DNA from 2 places in the Vreelandella sp. V005 genome. Region 2 is predicted to be linked to the other one. Evidence: predicted binding sites of a transcription regulator. Region 2 holds the regulator's gene; the other holds the start of a gene.
The links. The regulator PhoB, encoded in region 2, activates phosphate uptake and scavenging genes when phosphate is short. The targets are predictions, from matches to a motif close to TGTCATANNNNTGTCANA.
Positions count from the first base shown of each region.

Region 1: ACUN8H_RS03560 (CYTH domain-containing protein) is a predicted target of PhoB. The motif match lies at 2,028-2,045, and genes of this name have one in related genera.

Region 1 is NZ_JBQXYA010000001.1:773,787-778,009, forward strand. Features, by position in the region: gene ACUN8H_RS03550 (inorganic phosphate transporter) at 1-1,236, opposite strand, end outside; gene ACUN8H_RS03555 (TIGR00153 family protein) at 1,248-1,928, opposite strand; gene ACUN8H_RS03560 (CYTH domain-containing protein) at 2,066-2,965, shown strand; gene ACUN8H_RS03565 (ion transporter) at 3,054-3,950, shown strand; gene ACUN8H_RS03570 (L-threonylcarbamoyladenylate synthase) at 3,968-4,223, opposite strand, start outside.
Region 2 is NZ_JBQXYA010000006.1:162,774-166,996, reverse strand. Features, by position in the region: gene ACUN8H_RS14415 (hypothetical protein) at 669-983, opposite strand; gene phoR (phosphate regulon sensor histidine kinase PhoR) at 1,293-2,576, opposite strand; gene phoB (phosphate regulon transcriptional regulator PhoB) at 2,579-3,268, opposite strand; gene ubiA (4-hydroxybenzoate octaprenyltransferase) at 3,393-4,223, opposite strand, start outside.

The sequences.
Region 1 (4,223 bases), on a different contig from region 2:
GAACAGGATCGCAAGACCAGCACCGGCGGGCAAGGTGATCAACCAAGACGCCGCAATCGTACCGATAACCCGTAGGTTAAGCGCCGCCATGCCGCGTGCGAGTCCAACACCTAAAATTGCCCCTACCAGGGTATGCGTAGTGGAAATCGGCAGGCCAGTACCCGATGCAAGCACCACCGTCGTGGCTGCCGCCAGCGTGGCCGCGAAACCACGACTGGGCGTGAGCTCGGTAATTCCAGTACCTACAGTGGCGATGACTTTATGGCCGTAAGTGACTAGACCCACCACGATACCGCCGCCGCCAAGTACCAGTACCCACCAAGGCACCAGCGCAGAACTACCAATTTCACCACCGGTTTGTACCACGCTGATGACTGCTGCCAGCGGGCCAACCGCATTCGCCACATCGTTTGAACCATGGGCAAAGGCCATGGCGCAGGCGGTGAAGATCATCAGCACGCCAAACACGCGCTCTACGTTGGCGTAGCCAAAGTGATCATTCGCGTTGTGCTCAAACTTGATACGCCGCTGCATCACCAAACCAATCACCATAATCACCAGCCCCAGCAGAATCGACAGCAGCAGGCTCTGGTTAAAGGTTAAGTCCAGCCCCACATGGGACAGCCCTTTGGTCAGCGTTACCATCGAAACGATAAACCCAACCAGGAATACATAGCCCGGCACATAGCGTTTAGCGGCCGTGAATGGGTTGGCATCTTCAAAAATCAGGTGGTGAACCGATTTAAACAGCACAAAGCCAATGGTGCCTGCCAACAAGGGCGACACCACCCAGCTAGCGGCAATCGTGCCCACGGCACCCCAATCCACCATGGCGGGGCCTAGCCCTGCGACCGCAAAGCCCACGATCGCGCCGACAATCGAGTGGGTCGTGGAAACCGGCCAGCCTTTCATGGACGCCACCAGCAGCCAAGTGCCAGCGGCCAGCAACGCTGCCAGCATGCCGTATACCAGCAGTTGCGGGTCATCTTGCAACAGCTCAGGATCGATAATCCCTTTGCGGATCGTGTTGGTCACCTCGCCGCCCGCCAACCACGCGCCTAAGAACTCGAAGACGACAGCGATAAGAATGGCTTGCTTGATGGTGATCGCTTTCGACCCCACCGAGGTTCCCATAGCGTTGGCGACGTCATTGGCACCCACACCCCAGGCCATGAAGAAGCCAAACAAACAGGCCAGGATAATGAAGATGTCACCGTGCTGGGCAATAATCTGCATGAAAGGTCCCCTTAGCGGGCAGTCAGGATCTGCAGGCGGCTACCCACGCGCTCAGCGCGATCAGATAGTTCGCCAACCCATTCAATGATTTTGTAGAGGAAGATCACGTCTACTGGCGGTAGCTGGCTCTCAAGCGCGAAGAGTTGGCGACGGATCGTCACCTGTTGATCATCAGCTTGGTGCTCAAGGGTATGCAGTTCACGGATCATATTTTGCATGACATCAGAGACGTTTTTGCCAAAGCCGGACTCAAGCAGATCCTTGAGTTCTTCCAACGCTTGGCGGGCTTGGGCAACACAAGCAACACTGGTACGGATGTAATCGCGCATAGGATCCGCCAGCTCGTCAGGCACGCGCATTTTACGCCCCAGCATAATGCCGGTAATGTCGCGCGTCTTATTGGCGATTTTGTCCTGCACGCTGATCAGGTCGAGTAGGTCGGAGCGCGAGACCGGCAGAAACATGGTGTTGGGCAGATTCAACCGCAGCTCTGTTTTCAGCGTATCGGCGTCATGCTCTAAACGGGTGACGTTTTCGCGTAGCTCGGCTGCTTTGTCCCAGTCGTTGGCAAGCGTTGCTTCAAAAAACGGCAACAGCTGGTCGGCACATTCATTCGCCTTGACGATATGGGCCAATAACGGCTGGAATGGCGAGCGGCCAAACATCGAAGAAAAAGGATTGGAGGTAACCATAATGCCTTTTAGCCTGTTTTCGGAAAGCCTGGAAATGGCGGCGCCAGTATAAAGAGTGCGCCCGCCGCCGTCATGAAAAGTTCACAAATGTAACCAAATATTCATTTAAATGTCACGATAACGAGGTGGCAAGTGTCATGAAAAATACCCATCCCATGGAAGTGGAATTGAAGCTTGCCCTAGCACCTGAAGGGCCTGCGGCGCTACGCGCACACCCTCACCTTGGCTCAACATTGGCGCGCCAGCAAACGCTAACCAACACTTACTTTGATACGCCTGACGGTGATTTGGCCAAGGCAAGAATCGCGTTACGCCTACGCAAAATAGATGGCCACGTACTGCAAACAGTGAAAACCGCTGGCCAGGGCGGTGGCGGACTTTCACAACGGGCAGAGTGGGAGTGGCAGGTGCCTGGCGACGCGCTAGACCTAGCCGCACTCGCTGAGCTTCCTCCTTTTAAAGGCGAGCTTGGCAAGGTGCTGAGCTGCCTCACCCCTCAACTTAGCACCGACTTTACACGCCGCAGCTGGCAGCTCATTGATGCGTCCTCACCCCAACCTGGGCATATCGAACTGGTTCTTGATGAAGGTGAAATTAGCAGCGGCGGCTACCGCACGCCTATTCGAGAGATGGAACTTGAACTGAAGGAGGGCGATCCGGAGACGCTGTGGGCCTTGGCATTGACGCTTTCAGAGCAGGTGCCGCTGCGCCCTTCCGATAGCAGCAAAGCGGCGCGTGGTAATGCACTCAGCACACAGCACTGGCCACTGCCTGAAGCGCACTCCCTGGCGCAGTGGCTGCATCGCGCCACGCTGGCGCTGGACGCCTACCACGACAGCCAGCAGGCAAACTTCCTGACCGATGCCCAGCAGGCGTTAACCACTCTGGCCCATCACCCTGCCCTGGATGCGACTACCCGCCCGTACGCACAAGCGCTACTTGGCGGCTTAGACGCCCAGGGCCAGCCCAGCACCGCTTACGGTAAAGCTGCGTTGGCACTCGCCCATCGCTTGGCGTATCAAACCGCGCTACGCTAGCGGTAAGTAACATTAAGGACTGTTTTGAGGAACTGGTTTGAAGGACTGTTTTGAAGGACCGTATTGAGCCCCCTTTCAGGATGATGCAATGAATTTACACTTAACTCCTGGCGCCGAAGGGCTGCGTGCCCGTCTGTTCCATATTATTTTTGAGTCCGACACGCCGGGTGCCAAAGCCTTCGATATCGCATTGATTGGGGCAATTTTGCTCAGCGTTGCGGTCATTATGCTGGACAGCATTGAAATTTATGCTGAGCGTTACGGGCATATTTTTTTCTACCTCGAATGGACCTTTACGCTGCTGTTTACCATCGAGCTGGCGCTGCGCATCTACTGCCTGGAAAGACCTCTGCTCTATTTAAGAAGCTTTTATGGAATCGTGGATTTAATTGCCATTCTGCCCACTTGGCTCGTACTTCTGGTACCGGGCGCCCATGGGTTGGTGATTGTTCGCTTACTGCGTGTGCTGCGTATTTTCCGCATTCTACGTTTGATGGATTTTGTCGGCGAGGCGCGCCTCCTGCTAGATGCGCTCAAACGCAGCATGCGTCAGATTCTGCTATTTTTTAGCGCCATCTTGATGGTCATCACGCTGTTCGCGGCCTTGATGTACACCATCGAATCCCCCGAGGCGGGCTTTACCAGCATTCCCATGTCGATGTATTGGGCTATCGTTAGCATGACCACGGTCGGCTACGGCGACATCGTTCCCGCCACGTCGCTGGGTAAGTCAATTACCGTGATTTTAATGCTGCTCGGTTACTCGATCATTGCCGTACCCACCGGGGTGTTCTCCGCGCAGGTGATTCGCTCGATTCGCGAAGAGCGCTACTCAGAAGAAGCCTGCCCCGGCTGCGGGCACGAACGACATGAAAAACGTGCCCGCTACTGCCTACGCTGCGGTACTTGGCTAGACGAAGACAGCGAAGACCCGCGCAAGAAAGACGAAAACAAAGACGCGCAGGCAGACCCGCCTTCGGACTAGCTTACTGACACATGAATCTATGCCTGAAAGGGGCTGATATCACCGCGCCCTTCGCGAATAATGGTGGGCGGTAATGCACGCAAGTCGATAACGCTGGTGGGATCTAGATGGCAGGCGCCGCCGTCGATAATGGCATCCAGGTGCGCACCAAAACGCTCGCGGATCCCTTCCGGGTCGTTCATGGGCAGATCATCGCCTACCGGAATCAGCGTGACACTCATCAACGGCTCCCCCAACGCGGCCAGCAGCGCGTGAGTAATGCGATGGTCCGGC
Region 2 (4,223 bases):
TTAATACCGCTGAAGTGAAGTAAGAAGGTTAAGTTGGCTTGCTTCTCACTGCGGCGACTTCACTGCCCTGTCAAAGCATATTAGGTGCCAACTTTCTTCTTATTAAGAAAAAACATTTAAAATCAACGATTTATTTTCTATTAATTGCGCACAAAATTAATGTGCAAAACAATATTTAGCGCAAAAATAATGTGCACAAATGACTCATGCGCAAAAAATGTATGTATCGTTATGACACACTTACGATTGCTTTACCTTCTGGGCATAGTGACGGGTGGTTCTTCTTGTAATTGCTAGGGCAAGCGTTTTACTTGGTTAAAATGCATTAACCAAAAAGCTGCTCCCAAGCATAGATGCGAAGGCCAAGTAGGTAGGTATGAGGAAAAGATAATCAGAAGCGGGCAGGCCTAAATTTGTAAAAAACACACAGCAAAAAATTAGGCCCCGCCATGGCGGGGCCCGATATCAGAATAGGCGATAGGTAATGACGAACGTCAGCTTCCACTCCTTGTGCGGGACTCCAACCTTGGAATTAACCCTGACTGACGTATTGATTTCCTAGTGATTCATCCTTGAATCTAAAAAGCATCCTAGCCTTTATAACATCCTGTAGATCACCTCTTCATCCGTTGAAGAGGCATTCTTTGATATCAAAAATTAATTAGCTTTTAACTACCACTGTTTTCTTTGACAAGCTCATCATCACTATACTCAGCATCATCTGAGTGATCGCTAGAATTAGGCTCCATGTCGCTAGCATTGTCGCCTTCGTCATGGGTTAGATCATTAGTCATGTCTTTGGTGTCGTTGCCACCAGTGCTATCAGAACCTTGGGGATCCATCGGCTGTTCATCAGCTGTGATTCCTTGGTTTTCATCAATAGCAGAATTTTCATCTGTTTGGGCAAACGCCAATGGGCTTGCCATCAGGCCAAAAGAAACACCTAAAATGCCAGCTTTCTTGAGAAAATCCTTGGACATCATATTCCACCTCCGATCGCTGTTTGATACCGCTTATTTAAGAAAGAAGGGCCTAGTTAAAAACCAGCATTTCCTGCGGTCGTCTTTCTTACTCTTAACGTTGCAGCGGATGTGCCAAAAAAATGACATTGAAAATAAAACACATAATAAACAACAATTTAAAAAACAAAAGGCGCTCAATAGCCAACTCGCTAGAGTCCTTTTTACACGCCATCAGGTGTGCAAAAATGGCACATGAGCAAACTTTTACCAATCTTACTGCCAATATGACACACTTCTACAGGTGTTGTGCGCTGACATCACTTGCCAAGATTAAACAAGCCGCGAAGCGGGAAATGTACAGCGAAATAGCGCGCCTTTGCCAGGGTGGGATTCGATCTGTAATTGTGCGTCGTGGCGCAGCAATACGTGCTTTACGATGGCTAAGCCTAACCCCGTGCCGCCGGTCGCGGTACTGCGACCTTTATCAACACGGTAAAAACGTTCGGTCAGCCGAGGAATATGAACAGGATCGATCCCATCGCCATTATCTTCCACATCGATTGAACCGCCACCAGCATTACTTTTCCAGCGCAACGTAATGTAGCTCCCTGCTGGGGTATAACGAACAGCATTAAAGGCCAAGTTAGAAATGGCGCTACGAATTTCCTCCTCGCTGCCCAATAAGCGTGCATCGCTTTCAAGTTTCACAGTAATGGTATGGCGCTGATGCGACAGCGCCAGGGCATCATTACAAATGCTGTGTAGCAACGGCCCCAGCGCTAGCGGATGGTGATCTTTGCCGCCCTGATCAATTTCCAAACGAGACAGCAGCAAGAGGTCGTTGACCAGGTTTTGCATTCGCTGCGTTTGCTCCTGCATTTGGTGAAGGCTTTTACCAAGGCGTGGGGGCAACTGGTCAGCGATGTCGCTATAGGTTTCCAAATAGCCGGAGAGGACGGTTAGCGGCGTTCTCAGTTCATGGGAGACGTTGGCAACAAAGTCACGGCGCATCTGCTCGAGGCGATGCAAGCGGGTAATGTCGCGTGCCATGACGAGACGTTCATCATCGCCATAGAGCGTAATTTGATATTGAAGTATACGCCGCTCATCAATAGGCGAAGTGAGCGTTAACGGTTCGCTATAGTTACGTGCATTGAAGTAGCGGATGAAACTGGGATCACGCAGCAGGTTGGTAATATGCTGCCCTCTATCATGGGCGGTTTGGAGCCCCAGCATGGCGGTTGCAGCACTATTCCACCACTCCAAGTCACCATGCCGGTCAAGCATCACCACACTGTCACGCATCGCTTCGGACGACTCTTGAATACGTGCTAAAGTAGCACGCAGTCGGCTTTGCGTAATGCGCTGACTTTTTTGATAGCGATACAAGCGATCAAAGAGCTCGCCCCACATACCGCGTGCAGCAGGTGGCTCGTCGTGAGGGTGTAGGGTTAACCACAGGTACAGCTCGCGCAGTTGTCGCAGGTGATAAAACAGGCATATTGCAAGGCCTACCGAAAGCCCCAGCCCTGCCGAACCCAATAGCCAACCTAGACAAGTCCCCAGCGTCGCTAGCCACGCTAGCCGCCACAGTTCACGGCTCCACAGGCGCACATTTACACCCGGGCAGAGAAACGGTAACCGGTGCCCCGAACCGTTTGAATCAGGTTTTGATGCACATCACCCAACGCTTTGCGTAAGCGACGAATATGCACATCAACCGTACGCTCTTCTACATACACATTGCCACCCCACACTTGGTCAAGCAGTTGGCTGCGTGTGTAGGCACGCTCTTGATGGGTCATGAAAAACTGCAACAAACGATACTCGGTGGGGCCCATTTCCAACGCTTTGCCGTGAGCACTAACTCGGTGGCTGACCGGGTCTAGCAAGAGACCGTTAATCTCAATCGGATCTTCAACGCCACGAGGAGTAGCGCGGCGGAGCACTGCTTTTAGCCGTGCCACCAATTCACGAGGAGAAAAAGGTTTGGTGATATAATCATCGGCGCCTGCTTCAAGCCCTTGAATTTTATTATCTTCCTCGCCTTTAGCGGTCAGCATAATAATGGGGATCTCAGCCGTGGCTTCTTCGCGTTTCAAACGCCTAGCCAGCTCAATACCGCTGGTGCCGGGCATCATCCAATCGAGCAGCAGTAAATCCGGTTGATGGTCAACGACCATGGCATGAGCATCCTGGGCGTTATCTGCTTCGAGCACGCGGTAGTCAGCCATTTCCAGCGCTACCGCGATCATCTCGCGAATCGACGATTCATCATCGACAATCAGAACGGTCTTGGCGGTCATACCAGAGCCTCACGGTGTTCAAAAAGCCAGTTCAAAGAAAGCCAGTCTAAAGATCAATTCTTCAATGACATGTCAGTGACGATAACACCATGACTTGATGACAGTTACATGACAATCGCCGTTATTAGCCCACCGCAGGCCACCAACTTAGCGCAATACCGGCAAAAACAAGCAGACCCGACCAGTGGTTGTTGAGGAACGCCTGGAAGCAGGCATCCCGCTCACGGTGGCGAATCAAATGCTGCTGGTGCAAAAAAGTCGCTGCCATGGCAACAAGCCCCAGCCAGAAGAACCCACCTAAACCGGCTCGCCAACCAACCCATGCCAACAGCATCAGCGTCGCCGCCTGCAGCAAGCCAATCATTAAGCGATCTGCACTACCAAACAGCACGGCGGTTGATTTAATACCAATTTTCACATCATCGTCACGATCCACCATGGCGTACTGCGTGTCGTACGCGACCGTCCACAGCACATTGGCAAAGAAAAGCAGCCATGCTTCTAGCGGCACGTGGTTCAGCACGGCGCCAAACGCCATTGGAATGGCCCATGAAAACGCCGCGCCGAGTACCACTTGAGGAAAATGGGTATAGCGCTTCATAAACGGGTAAATAACCGCCAGTAATACGCCACCCAGCGACAGCAGCACCGTAAACCAATTGGTCAGCAGTACCAGAATAAAGGCAGTGGCCACCAGCGCAATAAATAGCAGTTGGGCCTCGGTTTCACTGATACGCCCCGTCGCCAGCGGACGATGCTTGGTGCGTTTTACATGGCCATCAAAATGACGATCCGCATAATCATTCACCACACAGCCAGCAGCCCGCATAACGTAAACACCCGCTATAAAAATCAGCAGGGTATTTCGGCCTGGCACGCCTTCCGCCGCAAACCAAAGCGCCCAAAGCGTCGGCCACATCAACAGCCACGTACCAATAGGTCGATTCAAACGCAT